Regions from separate parts of the Neobacillus sp. DZ-9 genome, predicted to be linked through region 2. Evidence: a T-box and tRNA genes for the amino acid it is inferred to sense, from the RefSeq annotation. Region 2 holds a T-box; the other holds one or more tRNA genes.
The links. The T-box of region 2 lies ahead of AC59HZ_RS01905 (glycine--tRNA ligase). A T-box ahead of a tRNA ligase gene usually reads a tRNA of that ligase, here a tRNA-Gly.
Positions count from the first base shown of each region.

Region 1: it encodes a tRNA-Gly, which carries the amino acid that the T-box ahead of AC59HZ_RS01905 (glycine--tRNA ligase) is inferred to sense. The anticodon was not compared.

Region 1 is NZ_JCAIOL010000002.1:6,751-22,643, reverse strand. Features, by position in the region: gene AC59HZ_RS04495 (PrkA family serine protein kinase) at 1-532, opposite strand, end outside; gene AC59HZ_RS04490 (hypothetical protein) at 862-1,050, opposite strand; gene nfsA (oxygen-insensitive NADPH nitroreductase) at 1,047-1,796, opposite strand; gene trmL (tRNA (uridine(34)/cytosine(34)/5-carboxymethylaminomethyluridine(34)-2'-O)-methyltransferase TrmL) at 1,854-2,327, opposite strand; gene AC59HZ_RS04475 (amidase domain-containing protein) at 2,399-3,271, opposite strand; gene queG (tRNA epoxyqueuosine(34) reductase QueG) at 3,350-4,480, opposite strand; gene AC59HZ_RS04465 (B3/B4 domain-containing protein) at 4,591-5,268, shown strand; tRNA gene AC59HZ_RS04460 (tRNA-Gly) at 5,610-5,683, opposite strand; gene AC59HZ_RS04455 (amino acid permease) at 5,850-7,334, opposite strand; gene AC59HZ_RS04450 (YokU family protein) at 7,463-7,741, opposite strand; gene kamA (lysine 2,3-aminomutase) at 7,744-9,153, opposite strand; gene AC59HZ_RS04440 (GNAT family N-acetyltransferase) at 9,228-9,707, opposite strand; gene AC59HZ_RS04435 (M81 family metallopeptidase) at 9,695-11,221, opposite strand; gene AC59HZ_RS04430 (aldehyde dehydrogenase family protein) at 11,253-12,713, opposite strand; gene AC59HZ_RS04425 (aspartate aminotransferase family protein) at 12,758-14,053, opposite strand; gene AC59HZ_RS04420 (aminotransferase family protein) at 14,037-15,422, opposite strand; gene AC59HZ_RS04415 (thiolase family protein) at 15,410-15,893, opposite strand, start outside.
Region 2 is NZ_JCAIOL010000001.1:378,724-394,616, forward strand. Features, by position in the region: gene AC59HZ_RS01865 (PhoH family protein) at 1-485, shown strand, start outside; gene AC59HZ_RS01870 (HD family phosphohydrolase) at 660-2,831, shown strand; gene ybeY (rRNA maturation RNase YbeY) at 2,828-3,298, shown strand; gene AC59HZ_RS01880 (diacylglycerol kinase family protein) at 3,276-3,662, shown strand; gene AC59HZ_RS01885 (cytidine deaminase) at 3,865-4,266, shown strand; gene era (GTPase Era) at 4,256-5,179, shown strand; gene AC59HZ_RS01895 (YqzL family protein) at 5,340-5,483, shown strand; gene recO (DNA repair protein RecO) at 5,518-6,270, shown strand; T-box leader at 6,320-6,505, shown strand; gene AC59HZ_RS01905 (glycine--tRNA ligase) at 6,572-7,954, shown strand; gene ccpN (transcriptional regulator CcpN) at 8,108-8,740, shown strand; gene AC59HZ_RS01915 (pyruvate, water dikinase regulatory protein) at 8,763-9,572, shown strand; gene dnaG (DNA primase) at 10,166-11,974, shown strand; gene rpoD (RNA polymerase sigma factor RpoD) at 12,018-13,148, shown strand; gene AC59HZ_RS01930 (acyl-CoA dehydrogenase family protein) at 13,509-14,648, shown strand; gene cccA (cytochrome c550) at 14,845-15,213, shown strand; gene AC59HZ_RS01940 (tRNA (adenine(22)-N(1))-methyltransferase) at 15,303-15,893, shown strand, end outside.

The sequences.
Region 1 (15,893 bases), on a different contig from region 2:
AATCCTGTTCAAGCCGCATCATATTTAGCGGTGAAAGATTTCCTTCAATTCGAATTCCATACTCTTCATAAAAATCCGCACGTAAATGATGTGGGATTAAATGAAGCGGATCTTCATGCATTGGACAGCCCTTAATGGCGAACACAGACCCTCTAGCAGAGTGAGAATAGCTCTCTAAGCCTCTTTTAAGCATCGTTACTAGCGTAGATTTACCGCCGCTCACCGGCCCCATTAATAACAAAATACGTTTTCTTACGTCTAGCCTTTTCGCTGCTGGGTGGAAATATTCTTCAACTAGACGTTCCAGTGCTTCCTCTAAACCGAATAATTGATTGCTAAAAAAATTGTACTTCTTCGTCCCTTTTTCCTCTTCAATTCCTGCATCCTTAATCATATTATAAACTCGAGAATGTGCAGATTGTGCTACCCATGGCTTTTCCTTTAACAACAATAGATAATCAGCGAATGATCCTTCCCAACGCAGTTTTTCCTCTTCTTCTCGATACATCTCGATTTTTTTTAAAATATCCATAAGGCCCTCCCCCGAAAGCTTAATCAGAGACGATTAATATACTCTATGCACATTGTCTATTGAACATGCGTAACGAAGAAGAGATACTGTCTATCTTTTTTGTTTTAATAAAAGGAATATTGCACTTTTCATTTTTTTAGGATAGGCTATAATAATTATATGTGATAAATTGTATGACGAAGGGGGCAATACATAACATGAACACTTTCATTGTTATTTTAGTAATGGTTACATTTTTAGCAGCGATCTTCACCTCAGGATACAATGACAAACCAGGAACAAAATAATCCTTCCATACAAAAGGGCTGCTATTTTTTAGCAGCCCTTTTTCATATTGACTTTGTTAATTGGAATGTTGATTTCCGCTCCAGGCGCTTTTCTTTCCGCGGGCGGTCCGGGGAGCCTCCTCGGCGCTTTAGCGCCTCCGGGGTCTCCCCTGCCCCGTCCTCCCGCAGGAGTCTCGCGCCTTCCGCTCCAATCAACATAGTTTCAAGATAAAAAGTAACCACATCCTTCATCTTAAATCTAATTTATTTTTTTGGATAAATTCCTTCATGTACATTCTATTTTGCTTTTCAAGCATTTTTCCCATCTGCTCGGTCCAACGGTCGTTTCTCTTTCCTTCCGTTCTTTGAATATAATAGTTAGATATCAACTCATCATATTCTTCCAGTTGCCGGTTATACATTTCCGTATTTTGTTGATATTCATCTTCATGGTAAATATGATCAAACGGCAGTCTTGGTTTACGGTCATTTTGTTTTACTGGATGCCCGACCGCTAGTCCAAATAAAGGGATTACTCTTTCTGGTGTTTTTAAAACCTCTTGAACTTCCTCGAGGTGGTTGCGAATTCCTCCTATGTAACAAATACCAAGTCCCAAAGATTCCGCAGCAATAGCCGCATTTTGTGCTGCTAATGCTGCATCGATGAGAGCAACCATAAATTTTTCCGTGCTTTCAATCGATGAATTGACGTTTTTCTGCTCATTTTCACCAATAATCGTATGGCGGTAGAGATCTGCACAAAAAACAAAGAAATGGCCATTTTTTTCAACATATTCCTGTCTTCCTGCAATATCGGCTAGTCTCCTCTTTTTCTCACTATCCTTAACCCCAATAATTGAGTAGGCCTGGATAAAGCTTGAGGTTGATGCTGATTGAGCAGAGGTGACAATCGTTCTTATTTGTTCTTCGGTTAAAGGTTTATCCTCAAAGTGTCGAATAGAGCGATGATTAAGTATAGTTGCTATCGTTTCATTCATATCCTGTATCCTTTCTTGTTAGCAAAAAGAGGCCCAAACCCTAGGACCTCCTTGCAATTATTTCAAATGAACATAGTTTTGCTGGCGAAGTGCTTCATAAATAAGAATCGCCGCTGTATTGGAGAGATTCAAAGAACGAATATTATCATTCATTGGAATCCTTAACGAAACCTCTTTATTTGTTTCAATAACGTCTTTTGGCAGACCTGTTGTTTCCCGGCCAAAGATAAAATAATAGTCCTTGTCTGGATTACTATAATCAAAGCTGCTATGCGGTTTTTGCCCAAACTTTGTTAAGTAAAAGAATTCCCCGCCGGCATTTTTTTCGTAAAAATCCTCTAATGAATCGTAATAAGTGATATTTACATGTTCCCAATAATCTAATCCTGCTCTTTTTAACATCTTGTCATCAGTTGAAAAGCCAAGCGGGCGAATTAAATGTAAAGCGGTATCGGTACCTGCACAGGTTCTCGCTATATTCCCTGTATTTGAAGGAATTTGTGGTTGATATAGTACTACATGTATGGACACGAATTTCACCTCAGAAAAAAAACTCTATCTGAATTATACCACTATGACATTGGCTTTCAAGATTAGTGCCTTTAATCAAGAATGTGGTAAAACCTATATTTGATATTTGGTGTATAGGCGGAAGAATCTTCATACGCCCAGTATCTCATTCGGCTATTGTAGGTGTGTGCATTTACTAATGGCATTCCATTCGCGTCCTTTGCCGTGACAATGGTATTATGATTAAACCGTCCGTCCCCTTCAAAATCATAGCAAATTACATCACCTAATAATAATTGATCGGGATTGCTTACCTCTTTTGCCCTTAATCCAGCAGTAGATTTAGAAAAATATAAGCGAAGGGCGTTGGCAATTGCCCAGCTATAGCTCCAGTTATGATTTTGCATCCACCATCCTAAACCGCGATTCGGATATCCTCTCATTGGCCCCCCAGCAACATGAAGACATTGGGAGATAAAGTTCGTACAATCATTTTCAAACTTTTTATAGGCTGGATTATAGCTGTTCCACCAGCGTTCAGCATACTGAATCGCTTTTAACCGATTATATTGATAGCTTAATCGATCGAAGGTATCCGGCATGAAAGGCTCGGAATATTCCACAGGCTGGGAGCCATTCTCTAAGGGTTTGATTTCCCCATCCATTATTAATGTTTCTTTATAAAATTTGGCTACTCTTTCTTCGACTTCCTCTTCCAAATAAAGATTGCCTTTTTGTTTAATTAAATATTGATAATGAGCATTGTATTTTATCGTTTGAAAATCATCTTCACATTTATTTTCAAGGATCTTCCCAGCTGCTTTCACTTTGACGATTTCTGCAGATCTTTTTGCTAAGGATTCAAGTTTCCTATCTGCTTTTGAAAAATTATCCTTGGAATTTCTGTGATTCGCTACAAATTGTTGAATCCTTTTTTCAAATAGTTCTTGTAGAATTTCACGCATAATATTCTCTCCTTTCCCTTCATACTTATGAAAGAAATTAAAAAAAAAGAGCGGAACCGTTTTGGTTCGCTCCTAGAATTAGTTATAAAAGTTTAAGCCTTTTTTAATTTCAAGTTGGACTTCTTGATCTGTTTCTTGTTCTTCAGCCTTTTTTAATGCCGCTAATGCAGTTTCTCCACCAATTTTACCTAGTGCCCAAGCTGCCGTGCCCTTTGCTATAGGACTTACTTCATTTTCTAATATGTCTACTAAATCGGGAACCGCAGATTCATCTTTAAAATGAGCAAGTGCGATAATGGCATTTCGCTGAATAGGCTTCTTCCCACGCCAAGATCCTGCCAATGAACCAAATCGCTTTTTAAATTCTCGGTTGCTTAATTTTAGAATCGGTCTTAGTAATGGTTTGGCGACTTCGGGATCAGGTTCCATTTCGTCATGAAAATGAAAGTTCTTCCCTTTATTATGCGGGCAAGCAGTTTGGCAGGAATCACAGCCATATATACGATTTCCAATCTTTTCTCGAAACTCGTCCGGAATGAGTTCTTTTGTTTGAGTTAAAAATGAAATACAACGCTGAGCATTAATTTGACCGCCTTGAACTAATGCACCGGTTGGACAGGCCTCCAAACACTTTGTGCATGTTCCGCATTGGTCTTCTATTGGTGTATCGGGCTCAAAAGGAATATTCGTAATCATTTCACCTAAATATACATATGAGCCAAATTCGGGAGTAATGATGGCACAGTTTTTTCCGCTCCAGCCAATTCCAGCTCTTTCTGCAACCGCCCGATCTGAAAGCTCTCCTGTATCGACCATTGATTTTAAGCGGACATCTGGTACCTTTGTTAAAATAAACTCTTCCAGCTTTTTGAGCCTGTCTCTTAGAATATGATGATAGTCGAGCCCCCAGGAGGCTCGGCTGAAAATACCTCTTCTTTCTCCCTTTTTACTTTCAACCCGTTCGTTCATTTTGGAAGGATAGGCAAGAGCAATCGAAATGATTGATTTTGGTTCTTGCAAGAGTAGTGCCGAGTTCACTCGTTTCTCAATATCTCGCTCTTCAAAACCGGATTGGAATCCAAGTTCTTGTTGTGTTATTAGTCTGTTTTTTAGTTCGGTGAAAGGGTCGGCACTGCTGAATCCGATTTTATCGATTCCGATTTCTTTGCTGTAGGCAATAAGTTCTTCTTTTAATTTTTTGGCGTTCACTTTGGCTGCCTCCCTTCTTCGTGAATGATCTATTCCCCTAGGTTGTTTAATTGTTTATAGCACATCTATTTATGATAAACTATTTTCAATGAATTTTGGAGGTGTGATTGTTGGAAATTCAAGTTTCATCGGACCTTTTTAAGGAGATTCCTCATTTTAAATTAGGAGTCATTAAATACAATGGTATTACCGTTGGGGATTCACCGCAAATGCTTAAAGGAAGACTTCAGATGTTCCAGGAGTCTATTTATTTTGATTTAGAGGATAAAAATGTTACGGAGCTCTCTGGAATCCAGGAATGGCGTGCTATTTTTAAAAAGATTGGCAAGGACCCTAATCGGTACCGTCATTCTGCTGAGGCACTTTACAGGAGGGTTCAAAAGCAAAATTATCTTTCGTCTGTTCAAAGTGCGATTGATATTAATAATTTTTTCTCGTTGCAATATCAAGTCCCTATCGGTATTTATGACCTAGATAGTCTCAAAGGGCACGTAGAGGTTCGGCTAGGTGCAGAGGGAGAAGAGTACATTGGTTTAAATGGCCGTTCTAACTCTTTAGAGCGCCTTATTGTTGCCTCTGATTCAATTGGACCGTTTGGGAGTCCGTTCGTGGATTCTTCCAGAACACCAGTAACGTTAGATACCAAGAATGCACTGCAAATTATTTATTTGAGACCATCAACGGACTGGGAAAATGCTAATAAGCTGACTGAATCTTTAATGAATATGTTTATTCAGGTACATGGCGGGGAAGGTTCTTACAGGATTTTGGCTAATAGTGTTAATTAGTCTTAATGACTTTGGTTGACCCATTTTTAGGTTAACTGGCTTTATAAACCGCTCATATTGACCCTGAAGCATGTTTTTTAGGTTTACGGGCTTTATGAACCGCTCTTATTGACCGTGAAGCGTATTTTTTGGGGTCACGGGCTTTATGAACCGTTCTTATCGACCGTGAAGCGTATTTTTTGGGGTTCACGGGCTTTATGAACCGTTCTTATCGACCGTGAAGCGTATTTTTTGGGGTTCACGGGCTTTATGAATTATTTAATTTGAATTCTACCTTATAAATGAAAAAACGCAACGCATCGTTCTCTTTTGTAACGATACACTGCGTTAGTTAATATGTATGGAGCGGGTGATGAGAATCGAACTCACAACATCAGCTTGGAAGGCTGAGGTTTTACCACTAAACTACACCCGCATATAATTTAATAATGTCAAATTAGTGAACTAAAGTTGACTTTTTCATAATACACAGTTTTTTTATGGACGTCAAGTAATTATTGCACTTTTTGTCGAATTTTCCCCAAGAAATTAATAAGCCTACAATTAATTATAATATTATTAATTGTAGGCTTATTAAATGACTAATTTTGTTGATGGTCTTCAAAAGAACATTTATTTAGTGGGACAACCTTTGTTTTATGGATGACTTTATAACCGATCCAAATCACTAAAAAAATTGGCAATCCAATATATGATACAGCAGCTCCGTACCAATCAATGTTGCCTGTCATAAATGCTTGATAATTTTGTCCAAGAATGATAATAATGCACATTGCTAATGCAAGGATGGGACCAAGAGGGAACCATTTCGCCTTGTATTTAAGTTCATTCAGGTCTCTTCCCTGGGCAATGTAGGCTTTTCTAAAACGATAGTGGCTCAAAGCAATCCCTACCCAGGCAATAAATCCGGTTAAACCTGATGCATTTAATAGCCATGTATATACTTGATCGCCGAAAATGGACGTTAAAAAGGCAAGTCCTCCAATAATCGTTGTCATAACTAGCGCATTCATCGGAATTCCGCGCTGGTTTACTTGTTGTAAAAATTTCGGTGCCTGTCCGTCCTTTGCCATAGACCATAGCATTCGAGTTGAGGCATATAGCCCCGACGTTCCGCATGACAAAACAGAAGTTAAGATAACCGCGTTCATGACAGAGGCTGTAAAGGCAATACCAGCTTTTTCAAAAACGAGAGTAAATGGGCTTACAGCAATTTTGTCAACGTCCCCGCCCAACAGTTCAGGACTGGTATAAGGGATTACTAGCCCAATGACTGCAATAGCCCCAATATAAAATAGAAGAATTCGCCAAAATACTTGCCGGATTGCTTTCGGTATGTTTTTCTTGGGATTTTCACTTTCACCTGCTGCAATCCCTACCAGTTCAGTCCCTTGAAAGGAAAAACCAGCGATGAAAAATATACTTAACACAGACATAAAGCCTCCGCTTACCGGAGCATCTCCCAATGTAAAGTTTTTAAACCCGATATACTCACCTCCGAAAATCCCAAAGATGGTGAGAACACCGACGCCAATAAAAACAATGATAGTAATAACTTTTATTAAAGCGAACCAATACTCAGATTCTCCGTAACTTTTAACTGACAAAGCATTCAATAAAAAGATTAGTCCTAAAAACAGGGCACTCCAAACGATGCTTGGCACATCCGGAAGCCAGAATTTCATAATGATGGCTGAAGCAACGATTTCAACTGCCAGGGTAACAGCCCAGTTGAACCAATAATTCCAACCGAGCGCAAATCCTAATGCTGGGTCAACAAAACGGCTGGCATATGTGGCAAATGATCCGGAAACCGGTAAAAAGGTAGCCATTTCACCGAGGCTTGTCATCAAAAAATAGACCATGATTCCAATCGCGCTATATGCTATCATGGCACCACCCGGTCCAGCTGTTTGAATGGACGCACCTGTCGCTAAAAACAGCCCCGTACCAATTGATCCCCCAATCGCAATCATTGTCATGTGACGTGCCTTTAAATTGCGTTTAATTCCATCATTGGTTTCCTGATTATTCTGACTTTTTTCTTCGATTTTAATGGCTTCCATCCTTTTTCCACCTTCACAATTAGGATATTAACGAAATGGCAATGGATAATTTATCCCCCCCTTAGAAAGAGGGAGTTAAATTATCCGATATTATTGATTTTTTTACTATCAGCCATAAGATGGATTACTTATTTAGAAAAATCAAAGTAGTTTCGCTTTAATAAGCGTGGAGCAGCCATAAGTGTGTCAAATGCCAAACTTTTTTCAAGCTTTGAAGTATCGATTAAAAATAGCTGGTCTTCAATTTTCTGTACCGTTTCATCAGTTTGGTAGGTAATACCACATTCTGAGCAATGGAAGGCTGGTGTGTCCTGAATTTCAATTGTTTTCGTACCGTCCGGTAGTTCCCAATACACTGTGTTGCCCGTTTCAACTGCTGTGTCAGATCCGCACCATTGACAATTCAACATTATTCCTCCCTTGCTCCTACAGTCTCATACTTGCTCATTTGGGCATGGAATTTTTTCTCTTTCAATTCATCACGTTTCTCTCGTTTATCCTTTAAAGAGCTATGTTCCGGATTTTCCTTATACGTTTTGCGGCGGTCCAATCGTTTTAAACCTTCTGGAATTAGGTTAAATTTCGTATCATCAATAATGGACAGTACACCATTGCTTTCAAAATTTTTAAATACTTCAGGATAAATCTTTTTATAATAATCCTCTGCACTTCCTGGATGGTAATTTTCAGGTTCCGGATAAGATGTAATGACACCTTCAAAGTTACGCAAAACTACTTTATTGGAACTTTGAGAAATGATATAGTTCGGCTGCAATGGAATTTTCCCACCTCCTCCAGGAGCATCAACAATGAAGGTTGGAACGGCGTAACCCGAAGTGTGACCTCGAAGCCCTTCCATGATTTCCAATCCTTTGCTGATTGGTGCACGGAAATGGCCGATCCCTTCTGATAAGTCACACTGGTAAATGTAATATGGACGCACGCGAATTTTAACGAGGTCATGCATAAGCTGTTTCATGATTGGAACGCTGTCATTAATGCCTGCAAGAATAACGGCTTGGTTGCCTAGTGGTACGCCCGCATTTGAAAGCATTTCGCATGCTCGCTTTGAATCTTCCGTAATTTCCATCGATGTATTGAAATGCGTATTCAGCCATACTGGATGATACTTTTTCAAGATATTGCAAAGATTTTCAGTAATACGCTGTGGGAATACAACCGGTGCTCTTGTACCGATTCGAATAATTTCCACATGTGGAATTTCACGTAAATTCTTTAAAATATACTCTAAAATATTGTCATTGATAAGGAGTCCGTCTCCTCCAGAAATTAGCACATCACGGATTTGCGGAGTGGAAGCAATATAATTAATGGCATTGTCTAACTGTTTCTTAGGTACTCCCATTCCAATTTGACCTGAGAAACGTCTTCTTGTGCAGTAGCGGCAGTACATCGAGCACTGGTTCGTTACCAGGAACAATACACGGTCCGGATAACGATGCGTTAGACCAGGTACCGGTGAATCCTCATCTTCATGGAGCGGATCCTCCAAATCATATCTTGTTTTATACAATTCCTGAGAAATTGGAACAGACTGCATACGAATCGGACATCTTGGATCATCTTGGTCCATCAGCGATGCATAATATGGCGTAATGTTTAATGGAATGGTTTTGGTAGCAATTTTAACTCCTTCTTCTTCTAGTGGTGTTAAATTGATCACTTTCTTTAAGTCTTCAAGAGTTTTAATGGTGTTTGTCAATTGCCATACCCAGTCATTCCATTGCTCGTCAGTTACATCTTTCCAAAGCTCGATCTCTTTCCAATGTTTTTTTGGTTTAAATAAAGTGTTTCTCATTCTTTTCCCCTCCTGGAATTCGTTTTTTTTAATAACCAATTTTTTAGAAAAATTTCTCCCTTGGTTCTAACTATTTAAGAAAGAATGTACTCCATATAATAGCGGTTTTCCCCTTCGCCAAACTCATCGAATCTCGTTCCTTTAATGGCAAATCCCATTTTTTCATATAATTTAACAGCTGCCTTATTTTGGGTGTTGACTGTTAAGCACACTTTGTGAAAACCGTCCTGCTTTAAAATTGGATAAATTTCCTCCAAGAATAACTTTCCAATTCCTTTCCCCTGCTGGTCGGAACGAACATAAAAGCCGAATATGTAGGCTTTATGAATATCATTGTAATCTCTCATCATCTCGCAAACGGCGATCGGTCTAGCATCATCTGGTTGTCGATATTGAATTAATTTCCCGTATCTAACTAAAGGAATCAAGGTTTGTTCATCAACAGCTCCCATTCCCGGAAATGCATCTTTCTCGAGGTCCATCATTATGTGTAACTGTTCCGGGTTTAGTGAAGTCGGAACTTCGACATAATAAGATTTTTTTAATGTTTCCATGTTTCTTTCCTCCTTAGTTCCACCTCATATTTGATATCATCCAATGGCCAGATCGGCCTTGGGATGTGATGATACGTAAATGTTGTTAAACGGTTGGAAGCAACACCTGGTGCATCCACATAAATGATGTGTCCAACAATCGTCTCAAATGCAGCCCGGAAATGATTTTTCGCCTTAAGACAGAGAATTCTCTTTGCTGAGGGCTCAAGACCAATATGACGGAACATTTCCGGATCATTCGCTGACATCGGCCTTCCAATGAGGAGGATATCCATCTTACCAACACGAATGTGTGCCGCACCCTTTAAATCGACCTTAAGATTCTGATTAAACGGCCCTGAATTATAAAATACACCGTCTGATAAGGCAATGATTGTTGCTTCAACTTGGACAGGTTCTCCGAATTCAGGAGATACCTTGCCGCCAAGTAACAACGATACCTTATTTCCGACTCCCGACTTCCGACATGCCTCAATCGATTCCGGATCATAAAGTCCCCCAAACAGCGTTTCAGCGAGGTTCAGGTTCACCACTTCCCTAAGCAATTCGGTTGTATCCCCGCTTCCGCAGCTTAAAGGATTGTCCGAGATGTCAGCCAATACAATCGGTTTGTTATCTTCAATCGACAGCGCCATATCCAGCGCTTGTTTTACATTGGGAAGGTCCATGATGAACTCTTCTCTTACACTCCAAAACAAGGACGCTAGTTTTTGAGCTGTTTCTTTTCCTTTTTGTGGATTGAGCGCAACAACCAGTACACTAGCTCCTGCCATGGGAATATCCGAATAAGGGAACCCTCCAAAGATGGAAACATTGTATACTTCTTCTTCTTCTTCTTCTTCCACTTGTTTTGCCCATTCAATCATTTTGTACATTGGCCCCTCTGCTGTTCTCATATTGATAGAGGGGGGCATCATCGGCAATTTTTCAAACGCAGCGTAGTATGTAACGCCATTGTTTAATTGTTTTAATAAAGCTTTTGCTGCCTGAAGGCCTTGTTCATACATATCAACATGCGGATATGTTTTAAATCCAAAATGAAGCGGAGTATACTCAATCATCTTTTCGTTCAAATTGGCGTGCATATCAAGTGTTGTAGCGATTGGAACATCAGATCCAAGAATGCCGCGGATTTTTCCCAGTAAATGCTCTTCCGGATCAAACAGGTGCTCCACAACCATCGCTCCATGGAGTGCCAGCAATAATCCATCCAGCTTTCCTGCATTCATGAGCGACTCCAGCATTTGCTTTTCAATAACGGAGTACGCTTCTGTCGTTACAACACCTGATGGAACCGCGGCCGCACAAAGCAGCGGCACGATTTCAACATTCTCTACCTGCCTCAAAACATCCAGAAACCCGCCAACTTCAGTCTTCGTTCCACTATAGGCATCATAAATTTCATCCCCTATAAAATAACCTTCATTTCGAAACTGTTCCATTTCGGTTTTCATTGAACTGAAACTATGGGATTCATGGTAGAAGAAGGCAATGCCAATACGATGTATTCTCATAATCTCCCACCTTTTAAAAGAATTGAATCAATTAATAGTTTGTATAAATGGACTTCCACTCTGTCATGACATCGAATGCATGGTGGGAGACTTCACGGTGTCCGTTACCAGACATTTTCATGCCTCCAAATGCAACCCCCATTTCAGCATTAGAGGTTCCATTATTAATATAGACAAGTCCGCTTACCGCTTCCGATGCACCCCGGTTCGCATAATGAAGACTTTCGGTATAGATGGATGTAGACAACCCATAAATCGTGCCGTTATTTACCTCCATTGCTTCCTCATATGAATCTACTTCAATGATGGCCAGGACAGGACCAAATATTTCTTCCTGCGCGATAGAATCATTTGGCTTGACGTTTTCAATAATCGTCGGCTCATAGTAAAAGCCGCCCAATTCATTCACGCGCTTTCCTCCTGATACAATTTTTCCGCCTTCTTCAATCGCTTTTTGTACATACCTCTCAACTGTATGAAGCTGATCTTCATTTACAAGAGGCCCAACCTGGCTGCCTTCTTCAAGACCATTTCCTATTTTCATAGATTTTGTTAATTGCACAATTTTTTCTACCAGCTGCTCTTTAACCGGACGTTCAACAATAACCCGGCTTGCTGCTGTACAGCGCTGACCAGTTGTTGTAAATGCTGATTTGACAATTCCATCTGCCGCTTTGTCAAGGTCCGCATCCTTCAGGACGATAACTGCATTTTTCCCGCCCAATTCCAAGGAAATGCGTTTTAACGTTTTGCTGCTCATTTCTGCCAGCTGCTGCCCGACCTCTGTTGAGCCCGTAAAAGAAATAATTTTGACAGCCTGATGCTCAGCAAGTTTTCGTCCAACCTTACTACCGGAACCAGTAATCAAGTTCACTACTCCCTCAGGTAATCCGGTTTCAGCCAATATTTCGACAAAGATCTTTGCCGACAATGCCACCTCTGATGCCGGCTTCCAAACAACCGTATTACCGGCAATCAAAGCTGAAAATATTTTGTAGGAAGCGAGCGATACTGGGAAATTCCATGGGGTAATACATGCTGCCACTCCAAGCGGCTCACGCACCATTCTTACGTTCCGCCCCGAGAAACCTGCTGGAACCGTTTCTCCAAAGAGGCGGCGGCCTTCCCCTGCCATATATTGAGCGGTTGCACTGACCACTCCAACTTCTCCTAATGACTCGGTTAGAACCTTGCCCATTTCCATAGTCATAACACGAGCCAGTTCTTCCTTCCGTACTTCAAACAATTGGGCTGCTTTCGACAGATAAGATGCCCTCTCCGGAATTGGAGTGTTCTTCCAGCTTGAATAGGCTTTTTCTGCCGCTGCTACTGCCTTGTCTACCTGATCAGTTGAAGCCGCTGCACAAACACCGACAAGCTCCCCGGTAGCCGGATTTAAACTTTCAAAGTAAGATTGGTCTGGTTCATTTACCCATTTCCCATTTATATAAAGATCTCCCTTAAGGATCTCAGTTTTGATTTGATTTGACATAATCGTGACCTCCTTTTTTGAAGTACTGCTTAGAGAAATGACAATTAGCTTCCTAGGATGGTTTCTGACACAGCCTCCTCTAAAATGATCAATCCTTTGTCGAGCACATCTTCCTGGATGTTAAGCGGGAGCATTAACCTGATGGTTTGACCGCTTACACCACAGTTCATGATGAGCAATCCATTTTCTAATGCTTTCGCTTTAATTTGAGGTACAAATGTTGCTGCAAACTGCTGATCAAATTCAATGCCAATCATCATACCCAATCCGCGGACTTCAACAATACCAGGTAAATGACCGATTGATTTTTGGAGCCTGTCTACAATCTCTGCCCCTAAGTCTGCGCTTCTTTCCACTAACTTTTCTTCTTCAATGACCTCAATGTTTGCCAGGGCTGCCGCACAAGAAATCGGATTTCCGCCAAATGTTGAACCATGTCCAGCTGTTGGCCATTTTTCATGGAGCTCACGATTGGCTACTATCGCACCCAAAGGCATTCCACCTGAAAGGGCTTTTGCCAAGACTAAAATATCAGGGGTAACTTTCGCATGCTCTGCTGCGAACATTTTACCTGTACGGCCAAAGCCGGTCTGTACTTCATCAAAAATCAGCAGAATTCCATGCTCTTCCGTAATCCTTCTTAGCTCCTGCAAAAAGCTTGGCGGTGCTGGGTAATAGCCCCCCTCACCCATTACCGGTTCAATAATAATCGCCGCAACGCGGGAAGGATCTACGCGTAAATCGAATAATTTTTGCAGCTGGTTCAAGCAATACTCTTCTGTTTCTTCTTTATTAATGTTTTTCAGCTGGCTTGGGTAAGGATATGGGATATGGTATACTTCCCCTAAAATCGGTTCATAATAACGGCGGTATTTAGAGCTTGATGCTGTAATAGCTGTTGCACCTAATGTACGGCCATGAAACGATCCTTCAAAAGCAATAATTGCTGGTCTGCCTGTTGCAGCTTTTGCTAATTTAAGCGCCCCATCGATTGCTTCGGCACCAGAATTGGAGAAAAAAACTGTATCCAGGTTTCCAGGAGTGATTTGGGCAAGCTTTTCCGCCAAATTTGCGGCCGTTTCATAATATCCGTAGTTCAGGCCAAGATGGATTAAGTTGTCTGCTTGCTTTTTAATCGCATCAACCATTTTCTTGTTGGTATGCCCGACTGCATTAACAGCAACACCTGATACGAAATCGATATATTCTTCACCATCTGTTGTCCAAAATTTAGCGCCATGTGCCTTATCAATCACAAGCTCTGTCACTCGTGTCATAACCGGAGATAAATGTTTACGTGCTTTTTCTTGAATTTCATTCGTTTTACTTTGTAATTTCAACTGTCTCATCCTTTCGTAATTGGCTTTTGAATATCGATAATGATTCGTCTAGTATTCTCACAATTTCATCTATATCTGTTTTTTCCACATTTAGCGGGGGGCTAATAATGAGATGCTCCCCATTTATGCTATCAATTGAACCTGTCCCCGGATAAAAAACCGCACCAAGTTCCATCGCTATACTATTGATTGTTTCAGCTGCTTTCTCAGATGGTTTAAATAAAAGATCCTGCTCACGGTCCTTCACAAGCTCGATTCCAATTAAAAGTCCTCGGCCCCTGACGTCGGATATACAAATATGATTTTGCTTCAATTCCAAAAGGCGCCCGACAAGATAATTCCCTTGGTCGTTCACATTTTCCAATACATTATCACGTTCATAGACTTCTAAGGCTGCAAGGCCGGCTGCAACTGCAACAGGATGACCGCTATAGGTATAGCCGTGAATAAATTTCCCGTCACTATTTTGAATCAGCCCCTCAATTAACTGATCATGAACAATCATGCCAGCAAGTGGAGCATAACCGGCTGAAACCCCCTTTCCAAATGTGATAATATCAGGCTCGATTCCAAGCTGTTCTGACGCGAAATGGGTTCCGGTCCGACCAAAGCCTGTCATCACTTCATCGACGATTAAGACAATTTGATATCGGTCACAAAGCTCACGGATTTTCTTAAAATAACCAGGCGGTGGCGGCACAGCTCCTTGCTGGCTCCCTACTATAGCTTCGGCGATAAATGCCGACACGTTCTCAGGGCCAAGCTCTAAAATCGTTCTTTCAATATCCGCTACACATGTCCAGTTTTGTTTTGTGAGACAATGATCTTGTTCTCGTCCGTATGGACATCGATGGCAGTACGGAGAGTAAACATGTGCATAGTTTAAAAGATTTGGAGTGTATGCGTGCCTTCTTTTTACGTCACCGCCCGCTGATAATGAACCAATCGTGTTACCATGGTACGATTGCCAACGACCAATGACAATGTGCTTTTGCGGTCTGCCTGCATCCCTGTGATATTGCCTCGCCAGTTTCATGGCACTTTCATTTGCCTCAGATCCTCCGGTGGTAAAATAAACTTTATTTAAATAACCTGGTGCCATTTTTCCAATTTTTTCAGCCAGTTCATGTAAAGCTCTGGTTTCAAAACGCATCGTATGTACAAATGCTGCTTTTTTTGCTTGCTCTGCCATGGCGTCACCTATTGAAGCAATCCCATGTCCCAGGTTAGCAGCAACTGCTCCAGAACAAGCGTCCAAAAATTTTTTTCCAGTATCATCAAAGAGATAGACTCCTTCACCGTGGGTAATGATGGGGTATTCCTTTTTAAAATCCCGGTGAAATACATAATCTTGTTTTACTCTGTCCATCTTTCCACCACCATTGCCATTCCTAATCCCCCTGCTACACAAATTGTCGCAAGCCCATATTGACGTTTTTGTTTTTCAAGCTCATGACATAATGTCGTGACAATCCTTGCACCGGAGCATCCGAGCGGATGACCCAAGGCAATTGCACCTCCGTTTACATTCACGTTATCTCCCTTAATCCCCCATTCCTTTAAGCAGGCAAGACTTTGGGCCGCAAACGCTTCATTCAATTCAATTAAATCGATATCTTCTAAACGGAGACCTGCTTTTTTAAGGGCGATTTCAGAGGCAGGTACTGGACCGATGCCCATTTCCTTTGGTGATACACCTGTTGCGGCAAAGGAACGAATCCTTGCAATCGGAACGACCCCAAGCTGTTTCGCTTTTTCTTCTGACATCAAGAGCAGCATTGAAGCGCCATCATTTCTGCCAGATGAGTTTCCTGCCGTTACAGTTCCATCTTTGTCAAAG
Region 2 (15,893 bases):
AAATTATCTTAACAAGGCCAGCTGTTGAAGCAGGGGAAAGCCTGGGATTCCTTCCTGGAGATTTAAAAGAAAAGGTCGACCCTTACTTAAGGCCTCTGTATGATGCCTTACATGACGTATTAGGCGCAGAACATACACAAAGGTTAATTGAGCGGGGAACCATCGAAATTGCTCCTTTAGCCTATATGAGAGGGCGTACACTGGATGATGCTTTTGTTATTTTAGATGAGGCCCAAAATACCACCCACGCTCAAATGAAAATGTTTTTAACCAGACTGGGATTTGGATCAAAAATGGTTATAACAGGTGATCAAACACAAATTGATTTGCCCAAAGGAGCAAAATCCGGCTTAATTATGGCTGATGAGATCCTCCAAAATGTAAAGGGACTTTCCTTTATCTTTTTAGAGCAAAGTGATGTAGTCCGTCATCCACTGGTTGCAAAAATCATCGATGCCTATGAAAAAAAGGCAAAACAAAACTAATCCACTTCGTTAAAGGGATGTACCTGATAATGGTTTATCCCTTTTTGATTTTTATAAAAAGGTGAAACTTGACAGAAAAACTGTTATCATTTTACATAACGTGTACTTTCAACTAAATTCAGTTGAAAACTCATTGGATCAGAATTTTCATTGGCCGTGGTTGGAGGGATTTGGGTGGATAAACTGCAGCAATATTTTATACGGATCCGGAAGCTGCTCGATATAACCTTTTTTCGAGTTCTATTTTTTCTGTTTTTAGGGGCAGTTTTATATGCCGCCTTGTTTAGTAATGTAAAACCTGAAAAAGTGGATTTAAGCCTGTTTTCTGTTGCTGAAAAAACTATTCGTTCCCCAGGAACCGTTGAAGATAAGAAATCTACAGAAAACAAACGAAAAGATGCTCTTGATCAAGTTCAGGATGTATATGCCTTAAAAAAGGAGTATACGCAAAACCGAGTGGATTTAATTACTTCTATCTTCCAATTCGCAATTGAAGTAGATGATGAAGTAAAAGATGAAATGAAGAAACAAGAAGCGGCAGCTACTGACGAGCAGCCAACCGTTTCTGAACCTAGTGTTGAAGAAAAAGTAACACGATTAAAAGGGAAATTAACACCTAATGTGACTAAAGATCTTTCTGATCAGGTTTTTTCTGCTTTAGTACAAGCGGGGCATGATGAGTTGTCGATTGCAAAGGATATAACCGTTACAGCAATTAATAATGTGATGACCAAAAGAATTTCTGCTGATGATGTAGAAAATGCAAAGAAAAGAGTGGAAGAGGAATTAAAATTTTCAACCTTAAATGATAATTTACGGGTTGCTGCAATCGAATTGGGAAGATATGCGGTCATTCAAAACGAATTTTATGATCCCGTTGCGACAGAGGAGCTAAGACAGCAAGCAGCAGAAAGTGTAGAACCTGTAAAAATCCTTCAGGGCCAAATTATTGTGGAAGAAGGAGAACTAATAAACCAGGATATCTATCGGCAATTAAAGCTCGTGGGTTTAATTAATAATGAAAAATCCCTTAAACCATACATTGGTCTAATGGTATTGATTGCGATTATTCTTTCTGCCATCTATTATTATTTTTATCAAATGAAAATTGCGCCAGATAAAAGACAAACCTATTTCTTATTGTATGGCATGATTTTCACCCTTTCGATTTTTATTTTGAAAATCATTAGTATGCTCCAAGTATATAATTATTCTTGGATTGGCTATCTATTCCCTGCTGCCATGGGGGGGATGCTTATAAAAATATTAATTGATGAGAAGCTAGCTATCCTGATGGCGATTATTTTTGCTGTTTGCGGAAGTATTTTATTTAATGAAGGTGTAACTGGCTCACTAAATTTTTCAGTGGGAATTTATATCCTCTTTAGTGCTATAGCTGGAATCCTGTTTTTGACAAATCAAAATCAGCGCTCGAAAATTCTCCAAGCTGGTTCATTTGCAGCCATTGTCAATTTATTGACTATTTTGGCTTTGATGTATTTACCCAATGGTCAATTTACTGGACTGGAATATGGGTACTATTTTATTACGGCCCTAATTTCAGGAATTGGTTCTGCCGTACTGACAATTGGGTTACTTCCTTTCTTTGAAGCTAGTTTTGGAATTTTGTCCACTATGCGGTTAATTGAACTATCTAATCCTAATCATCCACTCCTAAGAAAGATTTTAATGGAGGCACCAGGTACATATCATCATAGTGTGATGGTCGCTAATTTATCGGAATCCGCCTGTGAAGCAATTGGTGCAAATGGGCTTTTAGCAAGGGTCGGAAGCTATTATCATGATATTGGAAAGACCAAAAGGCCAAACTTCTTTATAGAAAACCAAATGCATCATGACAATCCCCATGATCGACTGCCGCCGGAAAAAAGTGCACAAATCATTATTGCTCATGTCATTGATGGTTCAAATATTTTGAGGAAATATCATATGCCCAAAGAAATTATTGATATCGCCGAGCAGCATCACGGTACAACGCTTTTGAAATTTTTTTATCATAAGGCGAATCAAAATGGTGAAGAGATAAAGGAAGGGGAATTTCGTTATCCTGGTCCTAAAGCACAGACAAAAGAATCTGCTGTAGTTGGAATTGCCGACAGCGTGGAAGCGGCTGTCCGCTCTTTATCACAACCTACTCCGGAATTAATTGAGTCATTAGTAAAAAAAATCGTTTCGGACCGTTTGCAGGATGGGCAGTTAAACGAATGTGATATCACAATGAAGGAAATTGAAATCGTTTCCCACACTCTTTGTGAAACGTTGAAGGGAATTTTCCATTCCAGGATCGAATATCCAGAAATGAATAAGAAGGTGAAGCAAGCATGACATTACTAATTGATAGTATTGATGAAACGAATGAATTATCGGACGAGCAAATGCTAGAAATAGAAAGACTAATAAATTTTGCTGCCAATAAACAAAACATTGAAGAGCATAGTGAGGTATCCGTTACTTTTGTTTCAAATGAGCGTATTCATGAGATTAACCGTGAATATCGGGATAAGGATGCTCCAACGGATGTTATATCTTTCGCGATGGAGGAGATCGGAGAGGGTGAAGTTGCCTTAATTGGGGCTGATATGCCTCGTATATTAGGGGATATTATTATCTCCGTTCCAAAAGCAAGAGAGCAGGCAGAAGAATATGGACACGATTTTTTGCGCGAGCTTGGTTTTTTAGCTGTTCATGGATTCTTGCACCTTTTGGGTTATGACCATATGACCGAGGAAGAAGAAATAGAAATGTTCACACTGCAAAAGGATATTTTAAATGAATATGGACTCACAAGATAAGAAAAAGATCTTTCCACTAATCCATTCATTTAGCTATGCAATTGCGGGTATCATGAATGCCCTTAAAAATGAACGCAATATGCAGATTCATGCTTTCAGCTCCATATTCGTTTTATTCGCATCGTATTTCTTTTCTATTACAAAGATAGAGTGGTTGTTTATTCTTATTGCGATAGGCGGAATGTTTGCGCTTGAACTAATGAATACCGCAATTGAAAGGGTTGTTGACTTGGCAACTCTAGATTACCACCCACTTGCGAAACAAGCTAAAGATTTGGCAGCAGGAGCAGTTTTTGTGTATGCTATACTTTCGGTCATAATTGGGATGGTAATCTTTTTACCGTATTTCTTAAGCCTTTTCTAACAATCGAGGGCCGGATTTGAAAAGGGGAGTTTATTTCGGTAAAATGACTTATCACCAAGAAAATTTTAAGACAAATAAATTTATGAGAAAATTCTAACTTTTTAAAATTTTTTATTACTTTTTATTTACAACTAATGATTTTCTCTGATTTTTAAGGTAAAATAAAGACACAGCAGGTTTCTGCTGGAAAGGAAGAAAACGAGTGAACATCGTTCAACTAATTGAAGAAGCAAAAAAAGCAAGAGAAAAAGCCTATGTTCCTTATTCGAAGTTTGGAGTAGGAGCAGCATTACTAACAACAGATGGAAAAGTATATAAAGGCTGTAATATAGAGAATGCTGCCTACAGTATGTGTAACTGCGCAGAACGGACTGCCCTTTTTAAAGCGCTTTCAGAAGGGGAACGGGATTTTCAAATGCTGGCAGTTGTTGCCGATACAGAGCGGCCTTGTTCACCTTGCGGGGCATGCAGGCAGGTTATTTCGGAATTATGCCCAAAAGAGATGAAAGTTGTTTTAACAAATCTAAAAGGCGATATTCAAGAAATGACTGTCGAAGATTTATTGCCTGGCGCTTTTTCACCGGAGGATCTGCATGCAAAATAATATTATTACAAATAAAGGCTATAAATCTGGATTTATTTCGATTATCGGCCGGCCTAATGTCGGAAAATCAACGTTTCTCAATCGGGTGATTGGTCAAAAAATTGCTATTATGAGCGATAAGCCGCAGACAACCCGTAACAAAATACAAGGCGTCCTTACACTTTCAGATTCCCAAATGGTTTTTATTGATACACCAGGTATTCATAAACCAAAGCACAAATTGGGCGATTTTATGATGAAGGTTGCACAAAATACATTAAAAGAAGTTGATTTAATTCTTTTTATGGTAAATGCTGAAGAGGGATTTGGCCGTGGTGAAGAATTTATCCTTGAAAAGTTTCAAACAGTAAGCACTCCAATCTTTCTTGTAATAAATAAAATTGATCAAATTCATCCTGATAATTTATTGCCGATTATAGAATCGTATAAGGAAAAATACAACTTTGAAGAGATAGTGCCGATTTCTGCACTAGAAGGTAATAATGTGGAGCGTTTGCTTACGCAAATTAAAACCTTTTTACCAGAAGGGCCGCAATACTATCCAGCTGACCAAGTTACAGATCATCCGGAACGATTTATCATTACCGAGTTAATCAGGGAAAAAGCACTTCACCTGACTAGAGAAGAAATTCCACACTCCTTAGCAGTTGTTTTAGACAAAATGGAGCGTCAAGAAGGTAAGGATATTATTCATGTCATGGCAACGGTCATTGTGGAAAGGGATTCACAAAAAGGTATTATCATTGGAAAAAAAGGCAGCATGTTAAAGGAAATCGGAAAGCGGGCCCGTGTAGATATTGAAAATCTTCTAGGGTCTAAGGTGTTTTTAGAATTATGGGTTAAGGTCCAGAAAGACTGGCGCAATAAGATGTCCCAGCTTCGTGATTATGGCTTTAATGAAGATGAATACTGATGAATAACCCTAACTAAAATATTATCCAATTGACAAGATTATGCATGGACAACATTAACAATTTTTTCGTCTTATGATTTTTGCGCAGGCAGGCTATGATAAATGTAAGGTTTGGGATTGAATTTTAGGCTAGTCTAAATAATGAAAGGTGGGGTTTTCGATGATGGATTTTACGTGGAAAGTATTTACCCAGACAGGGAATATTGACACATATCTTCTCTTTAAAGAGCTTGAGAAGGAAAACCAAGAAATACCCGGTAATCTTGATGAAGAGCTAGCACATATTGATTTTCCCGTTTCATAAGCAAGTCTTTCGCGCTCTTTAGAAGGTGACATTTATGCTTCAGAAGTGTGAAGGCATCGTCATTAGAACAACAGATTATGGTGAAACCAATAAAATTGTAACAATATATACAAGGGAATGGGGAAAGGTTGGTGTTATGGCTAGGGGTGCCAAGAAGCCAAATAGCCGCCTTTCTTCCATTACCCAGCTTTTCACTCATGGTTATTTTTTGGTTCAAAAAGGATCGGGTTTAGGTAGCATGCAGCAGGGTGAAATGATTTCTTCCATGCGTTCCATTGGCGAGGATATTTTCTTAACTGCTTATGCAAGTTATATTGTCGAATTAACGGATAAATGTACAGAGGAAAAGAAGCCTAATCCTTTTCATTTTGAATTGCTTTATCAAACACTCAATTATATGAATGAAGGCAATGACCCGGATATTCTTATGAATATTTATGAAATGAAAATGTTAAATGTTCTTGGATTGTATCCAGTGTTAAATCAATGTTCCGTTTGCGGCAGTACAGACGGGCATTTTTCTTTTTCCATTCGTGAAGGCGGATTTATTTGTCACAGATGCCTTGAAAAAGATCCGTACCATTTTAAATTATCACCATCGGCAGTGAAATTATTACGGCTATTTTATTATTTTGATCTTTCAAGGTTAGGGAATATTTCAGTAAAAGAAGAAACGAAAGTAGAATTAAAAAATGTTATTACTGCCTATTATGAAGAATATTCTGGTTTGTATCTTAAAACCAAGAAGTTTCTCAATTCAATGGATCAATTTCGCAATTTATTATAGTTACTGTTGACATTTTTTCTACTTTTAGTTAATATTTTCTTTAAAATTAATAATTGCGTTGACGGAGAGTAGTAATTAGTAAACTCTATAAAAGCGAACCTAGGACAGTGGAAGCTAGGGTATAGGGCACTAACGAAGGCGTTCCTGAGCAATCTTGTGTTAATGAACACATTTTAAGGAGGCTGCTAATTTAGCAGCAAATAGGGTGGAACCGCGGGTAACTCTCGTCCCTATGCTTATCGTAAGCATAGGGACGAGAGTTTTTTATTTTGTAGAAAAAACTATTAAAGGAGCTTTTAAAATGAAGGTAACAATGGAGCAAATTGTATCGCACGCAAAACACAGAGGCTTTATTTTTCCGGGATCAGAAATCTACGGGGGACTAGCAAACACTTGGGATTACGGCCCATTAGGCGTTGAATTTAAAAACAATATCAAACAGGCCTGGTGGAAAAAGTTTGTACAAGAGTCACCATATAACGTCGGTTTGGATGCAAGTATCTTGATGAACCCTCGAACTTGGGAAGCATCTGGACACATCGGTAATTTTAATGATCCGATGATTGACTGTAAAAATTGTAAAGCCCGTCACCGTGCAGATAAATTAATTGAAAACGCCCTTGAAGAAAAAGGTATGGAAATGGTTGTAGACGGCTTGCCATTTGCAAAAATGGAAGAGCTGGTTAAAGAGCATAATATCGCCTGCCCGGACTGCGGAAGCCATGACTTTACTGGAATCCGTCAATTTAATCTTATGTTTAAAACCTTCCAAGGTGTGACAGAATCAAGCACGAATGAAATTTTCTTACGCCCAGAGACTGCACAAGGTATTTTTGTTAACTTTAAGAATGTGCAACGGACAATGAGAAAGAAGCTGCCATTTGGTATCGCACAAATCGGGAAAAGCTTCCGCAATGAGATTACACCAGGTAATTTTACTTTCCGTACAAGAGAATTCGAACAAATGGAGCTTGAGTTTTTCTGTAAACCTGGTGAGGAATTAACATGGTTTAACTATTGGAAGCAATTTGCTGAACAATGGCTGCTTTCATTGGGGCTTAATAAAGAAAATTTAAGACTTAGAGATCACTCAGAAGACGAACTTTCTCATTACAGTAATGCTACAACCGATTTTGAATTTAAATTCCCGTTTGGATGGGGAGAATTATGGGGTGTGGCTTCAAGAACCGATTATGATTTGAAACAGCATATGGAATTCTCAGGAGAAGATTTCAACTATATCGATCCTGAAACAAATGAAAGATATATTCCGTTCTGTATTGAGCCATCTTTGGGTGCTGACCGTGTTACTTTAGCTTTCTTAATCGATGCTTATGATGAAGAACAGCTTGAGGATGGCACAACAAGAACAGTCATGCATTTTCATCCGGCATTAGCTCCCTTTAAGGCAGCAGTATTACCATTATCGAAAAAATTATCGGATGAGGCTAGAGAGGTTTTTGCTGCACTATCAAAACATTTTTCAGTGGATTACGATGAAGCGGGATCAATTGGTAAACGTTATCGCCGTCACGATGAAATTGGTACACCATTCTGTATCACTTATGACTTTGATTCCAAAGAAGATCAAATGATAACAGTTCGAGATCGCGACACAATGGAGCAAACACGTATTCCGATTTCAGAGCTTGTTAGCTTCTTACAAGAGAAAATGGTGTTCTAAAAGAAAAGCCGAAGCGTCTAGGCGCTGTAGCTGGACAATGAAAGAGGTGCGGGCTACCGCACCTCTAATGTATATTTTAACGACTGTATTAATTTCAAAAGAAAATTAACTGGTATATAATATTGGTATAAAAGTATAACGATTTTATATAAGGTGGTGAGCACAATCGAACTGACCAAGCGACAGGAACATATTCTGCAAATAGTTAAGGAAAAAGGACCGATAACAGGTGAACATATCGCCGACCAATTAAGCCTGACAAGAGCGACATTAAGACCTGACCTTGCCATTTTAACGATGGCTGGCTATTTAGATGCCAGGCCGCGAGTCGGTTATTTTTATACTGGGAAATCTGGAGCGCAGCTTCTGACTGAAAATCTGCAAAAAATTTATGTTAAAGATTATCAGTCCATTCCAGTTGTGGTGAGCGAAAATGTTTCCGTCTATGATGCTATTTGCACAATGTTCCTTGAAGATGTGGGTACATTATTTGTAGTGGACCATAACTCTGCATTAGTTGGGGTATTATCGCGAAAAGATTTGCTTCGGGCAAGTATCGGAAAACAAGAGCTTTCCACCATCCCAGTCAATATCATCATGACTAGAATGCCGAATATTACCATGTGTGAACGTGATGATCTTTTAATTGATATTGCCAAAAAATTAATTGAAAAACAAATTGATGCCTTACCAATAGTAAGAAAAACAGATAAAGGTTTTGAAGTAATCGGACGAATTACGAAAACAAACATAACGAAGGCTTTTGTTACATTAGGTGATGAATAAAAAGAGGGGTGGATTTGGAAGAATGAGTATGCCAATCATTTACGTGGTTTCTGATTCCGTCGGGGAAACAGCGGAACTAGTGACGAAAGCGGCAATTAGCCAGTTTAATGGGTCCGGAATGACATTAAAGAGGTTCCCATATGTTGAAGATAAGGAACATATCGATGAGGTGCTCTCACTTGTTTCGCTTGATAAAGGAATGATTGCTTTTACTCTAGTTAAACCAGAAATGCGTACATATATAACAGAAAGGGCTTCTGCGGAAGGGATTATTGCTGTTGATTTAATTGGCCCAATTATGGATCAAATTCAATCCTTTAGCGGAAAGACTCCGCTGTGTGAACCAGGTCTTGTTAGGAAACTTGATGAGGATTATTTTAAAAAGGTAGAAGCAATTGAATTTGCCGTAAAGTATGATGATGGGCGTGACCCAAGGGGCATCCTTAAAGCGGATATCGTGTTAATTGGTGTGTCGAGAACTTCTAAAACTCCTCTATCACAGTACTTAGCACATAAACGTTTAAAAGTGGCCAACGTGCCTCTTGTACCAGAGGTAGACCCGCCAGAAGAGCTTTACAGGGTACCCGTTGAAAAATGCTTTGGCTTAAAAATCAGCCCGGAAAAATTAAACAATATAAGAAGAGAACGATTGATTTCATTGGGACTAAACGATAAGGCAAGCTATGCAAATATTGATCGGATCAAAGAGGAATTGACCTTTTTTGACTCGGTCTTGAAAAAAATCAATTGTCCTGTCATCGATGTTACAAATAAAGCTGTTGAAGAAACGGCCAATATTATTTTAAATTATATTCAAAAAGGCAGACCCTGACACATAGTCATAAGATTATGTGTTTTTTATTGAAAAAAAGAAAATAAAAAAGTTATGGCAAAATGATATTAATTGTACTATAATAAAAAATTGTGATAAAAATATACTTTTTAGGTTTAGACTTGCATGTGAACGAATAAACTATTTATTGTTAGATGTCAAGTAGGTCCCTGTAAAATCTCCTGAAAAAATTCGACATAAATCCTTTTTTATAAAATTAATAGCTAAAGAAGGAATATGCGGAGTAATGTAGAATTAATACTAATATAAAAGGCATTCCAACTGTTTTTGCCGTTGCAGATTCTTGTCCGGTAAAAAGAGGAGATTGTCGAAATTGCTTCTAAATTTCCTGCACAAGTTCTTTTTGTTGCTCCTATGTCACCATGTTAATAATAAGATTACATACGCAACTTGGAAATATGTTGATTCTGGAAAGGAAGCTGCGGATTGATTCATTATGACCATGCACAAATGGGGACATAGTCATTACTCAGGAAAATTCATGATGGAATTAACAAAAAAAATTGTCGAAATTTGCAGGAATTTAGTAATCAACGCAGAATTTATGTTAAGAACAAATGAGGTTGTTTTCCATGGCGGAGCGTATTGCCGAAGAAAAAATTGATCAAATTCGTCAGACAGTTGATATAGTTGAAATCATCAGCGATTATGTACAACTAAAAAAACAAGGTCGAAATTACTTCGGGTTATGTCCTTTCCATGGTGAAAGTACACCATCATTTTCTGTATCACCCGACAAACAAATTTTTCATTGCTTTGGTTGTGGTGCTGGCGGAAATGTTTTTTCTTTTTTAATGGAGCTTGAAGGAATCACATTTCAAGAAGCTGCCATTAAGCTCGCTGCCAAAGGAAATATCGATCTTGATATTAATCTTGCGGGGGCTCGCGGCGAGAGAAAAGTTGCAAAAGATTTGCAATCAATGCTTGATGCTCATGAACTGTTAACTAAATTCTATCATCACTTGCTGGTAAATACAAAGGAAGGCCAGCATGCATTGGAATACTTGTTAGGCAGAGGATTTACCCGTGAATCGATTGATAAGTTCCAAATTGGTTATTCCTTAAATTCTTGGGATTTCGTTACGAAATTCCTATCAAAGCGGGATTTTTTACCCGAATGGATGGAAAGGGCCGGTTTGATTATCAAACGTGAACGGGATGGGACGTTTTTCGATCGTTTTAGAGATCGGATTATGTTTCCAATCTTTGACCGCAATGGAAATCCGATTGCCTTTTCTGGAAGATCACTGGGACCTGATGAGCCTAAATATTTAAACAGTCCTGAAACGGCAATCTTTAATAAAAGCAAAATATTATACAATTATCATCAAGCAAAACCAAGTCTAAAAAAAATTCAGCAAGCTGTCCTTTTTGAGGGGTTTGCTGATGTAATTGCTGCTGATCGGTCTGGTGTGGAAAATGGCATCGCCACAATGGGAACTTCCCTAACAGATGATCATATTGCCCTATTAAGGCAAAGTGTCCAGTCTGTAACCATCTGTTACGATTCCGATAAGCCTGGAATTGAGGCTGCATACCGTGCAGGTAATCACCTTAACGAAGCTGGCTTTCAAATAAAAGTAGCCATGATGTCTGATGGTATGGACCCGGATGAATATATTAAAAAGTTTGGTCCCGAAAAATTTCAAAAAGAAGTTATCGGTGCCAGCTTAACCTGGATGGCTTTTAAGTTTATTTACTTTCGAAGGGGAAAAAATCTTCAGCTTGAAGGAGATAGACTTGCCTATATCGAAGAAATAATCAGAGAAATTAGCAAATTAACGAAGGCGGTTGAAAGGGATCATTATTTACGGCAGCTCGCAGCTGAATTTTCGCTTTCTTTAGATGCGCTAAGAGAACAGCAAAAGCAGATTTTCTTTTCAGAGAAAAGAAAATCAACCGGGAAAAATCAAAATATTAGTAAGACGATCGTAATAAAAAAGCTGGTCGATGAAATAAAGCCTGCTTATTACACTGCAGAAAGGCGTTTGATAGCCCATATGCTAAAGGATCGTGATGTTGCTTACAAGGTTCAGGAATTATTACAAGGGAACACGTTTAATATCGATGAACATCAGGCAATAATAACATATCTATTGGGATTTTATGAAAATCATTTAGAACCTGATTCGAGCGCATTTTTAACCTATATTCAAGATGAAAATCTTAGAAGAATGGTTGCTAATATTGAAATGATGTCGATAAATGATGAATTAAGCAATCAAGAATTAACTGATTATATCAAACAGGTGTTGAATTATCAAAAATTGTTAAAAATAAAAGAAAAAGAATTAGAACTAAAAGAAGCTGAAAGACAGAGTGATTTTAGCAGAGCTGCTGTCATTGCAATTGAAATTAATCAATTGCGTAAATCGCTTTAAATAATTTATATGTGTCTTTGATTCTGGAAGGAGGGACCCCCTTATGGCTGCAGAAAAATCAGCCCGTTCAAAAGAGGCCGAGAATGAATTAACTCTTGAACAAGTGAAAGATCAATTAACAGAAATGGGCAAAAAAGTCGGCGTCCTGGCCTACGATGATATAGCCGAAAAAATGGCTAATTTTGAATTAGAATCTGATCAAATGCATGAATTTTATGATTTTCTAGGTGATCAGGGAATAGAATTAGTCGGTGAAAGTGACGAGGAAGACCCTAATATAAAGGATCTGTCTAAGGAAGATGATGAAGAATTTGATTTAAACGATTTAAGTGTTCCTCCAGGGGTAAAGATTAATGACCCAGTCCGCATGTATTTAAAGGAAATTGGCCGGGTTGATCTACTATCCGCTAACGAGGAAAAAGAGTTGGCGCTTCGTATTGAGCAAGGTGACGAGGAAGCCAAACGGCGCCTTGCAGAGGCTAATCTAAGACTTGTTGTCAGCATCGCTAAACGGTATGTAGGCCGTGGGATGTTATTCCTTGATCTAATTCAAGAAGGCAATATGGGATTAATTAAGGCAGTCGAAAAATTTGATTATCAAAAAGGGTTTAAGTTCAGTACCTATGCTACCTGGTGGATTCGTCAGGCGATAACACGTGCGATTGCGGACCAAGCAAGAACGATTCGTATCCCAGTTCATATGGTAGAGACGATTAATAAGCTAATTAGAGTACAGCGTCAATTACTTCAGGACCTAGGCCGCGAACCAACACCAGAAGAAATTGGTGAAGACATGGATTTAACGCCGGATAAAGTAAGGGAAATTCTAAAAATTGCCCAAGAACCTGTTTCCTTAGAAACACCAATTGGGGAAGAGGATGATTCTCATCTTGGCGATTTTATTGAAGATCAGGATGCTACTTCACCGTCAGAACATGCAGCATACGAGCTTTTAAAAGAGCAGCTCGAAGATGTACTTGATACATTAACAGATCGTGAAGAAAATGTTCTTCGCCTTCGCTTTGGGTTAGATGATGGCCGTACTCGTACACTTGAAGAGGTTGGCAAGGTTTTTGGCGTAACCCGTGAGCGTATCCGTCAAATTGAAGCAAAAGCTTTAAGAAAATTACGTCATCCTAGCCGCAGCAAACGGTTAAAGGACTTTTTAGAATAAAATATACTTTTAAATAGTTTACTTCTTAACGGAAGTAAACTATTTTTTTATACAAAAGGAAATGTAAGCACTTACTCTGTTTTCATTTATTTTACTGAATTGTCTCTCATTTTGCAAATAGGCATATGAAATTGTTGTTGGGAAAAATTTGATTTTGTTTTCGTGAGAAAGAGATTAATTTTGTTTTTATGATGAAAATAGTTCAAATAAACCCCAGTTTTTATAAATAATAGCCTTTTTGCTTCATTATATTCGGATAATATAATATTTTAAAAAATTTTTAAATGTTGAGAAATTTAAATGAATCCCCGTATAATAATAAAGAAAGCGATTACAAAAGTTTGTTTTAGGGGGATGGACATGAATTTCGATTTAACATCTGAACAAGAAATGATAAAACGGATGATTCGCCAGTTTGCTGATGAGGAAGTAGCACCTGGAGCGATAGAGCGTGATCGAACAAAACAATTTCCTGTAGAGATATTTAAGAAATTGGCTGATATGGGAATTATGGGACTTCCTTTTCCTGAAAAATATGGCGGAGGCGGTGCCGACACTGTTAGCTTTGCCATCGTTACGGAGGAGTTAAGCCGGGTTTGCGCGTCAACTGGTATTACCTATTCCGCGCACATTTCCTTAGGCGGGGCACCGCTATACTTATTTGGAACCGAAGAGCAAAAACAAAAATATTTGACCCCCCTTTGTACGGGCGAGTCATTTGGGGCTTTTGGTCTAACTGAACCGAACGCTGGCTCAGATGCAGGAGGAACTAGAACTTCAGCTAAAGAGGAAAATGGTGAATTTATCATTAACGGTAATAAATGCTTTATTACCAATGCTAGCTATGCAAACCATTTAGCTTTAACGGCAATTACGGGTGAATCTGGCGGAAAAAAAGAAATAAGCGCTATCATCATTCCGACGAATGCACCTGGTTTTTCCGTAATTGATAACTATGAAAAAATGGGCTTGAATGCATCAAATACTACGGAGCTTGTTCTCGAGGATGTAAGGGTTCCAGTCGAGAACCTTTTGGGGAAACGTGGAGAAGGCTTTAAGCAGTTTTTAATTACTCTTGATGGCGGCAGGATTGGTATTGGAGCAATGGCTGTAGGGATCGCTCAGGGGGCTTTTGAGAAGGCGCTCGCGTATGCTAAGGAAAGAAAACAATTCGGTAAATCCATTTCTTCTTTCCAAGCAATTCAATTTAAAATGGCCGATATGGCCATGAAAATTGAGTTGGCGCGTAATATGGTTTACAAAGCGGCATGGTTAAAGGATCAAGGAAGACCTTTTTCTAAAGAAGCAGCAATGTGTAAGTTATATGCCTCTGAAATTTGTATGGAGATAACGAATCAGGCCGTACAAATTCATGGCGGGTATGGCTATATGAAGGAGTATCAAGTTGAACGTATGATGCGTGATGCCAAACTGCTTGAAATTGGTGAAGGAACCTCTGAAGTACAAAGAATGGTTATTTCAAGATTAATTGGTTGTTAACAAATAAATAGGGGAATATAAAAAGAGACTGAACAGAAGATTTAATTGTTTTTAGTCTCTTTTCTCTTTTTTATAAAGATTATAGTGATAAAATAAGTTTAGGGCTTTTCCTTCTGTTCATTTTCAAGTAAAATAATAGTTGTTTGTAGACATTTTATTATTCACAAGGTATTCGTACATAAGGGAGGTTATTATCTTGAAGAAAAATCCGGTTATTCCTTTTATTATCATCATGGTTTTTGGTATCGGACTAATGTTTCTATTGTCTTTCAAAGGTCTTGGTGATATGAAAGAAGTCGCTAAGGATAAAGGCGAAGGCGCCGGCAATGAGAAAACGGAAGTGGCTGCAACTAATCCAGAAGACATTTATAAACAAACATGCATAGGCTGCCACGGGGACCAATATCAAGGGGTTGTAGGGCCATCATTAAAAGGTATTGGCAGCAAAATATCTAAGGAAGAAATTATGACTGTCATTACAAAAGGTAAAGGAAATATGCCTCCTGGCCTAGTTCCAGAAGAGCAAGCTGCTGCAATGGCAGATTGGGTATCAAAGATTAAGTAATCAAGTAACATATAAAAAAGTCCTTTGCATCTGTAAAGGACTTTTTTATATACTAAATGAAATACATACAGATAAAAGTGGTGGAATTTATGAATACAGATAAATTATCAGTTCGTTTGGCAGCTGTAGCAAAATATGTACCTGAAGGCACAAGGATGGCAGATATTGGATCTGACCATGCCTATTTGCCCTGTTTTTTAGCAAAAAACACAAGTATACCCTTCGCGATTGCCGGTGAAGTAGTGGAAGGGCCGTATAAGTCTGCTAAAAATAACGTCATGTCAGAGGGGCTCACGGAAGTCATATCCGTTAGGTTGGGAAATGGCCTTGAGGTCATCCGTCCAGGAGAAGTTGATTGCATTACTATTGCTGGAATGGGCGGTGCATTAATCACAAGTATTTTAGAAAATGGAAAAGATAAGCTTGGCTCCGTAAAGCGTCTTGTACTGCAGCCGAACATTAGTGCAAATTCCATTCGAAAGTGGTTTCTTGAAAACAATTGGCAGCTAATTGCTGAAGAAATTTTGGAGGAAGATGGGAAGATTTATGAGGTACTTGTGGCTGAACAAGGTAATCCTTTAAAGTCTTATTCGTCAAACCTGGATTTAGGATTATTAATGGGTCCATTCCTTCTCCAAAACCAGAACGAAGCTTTTTGGAAAAAATGGGAGGCTGAAAAA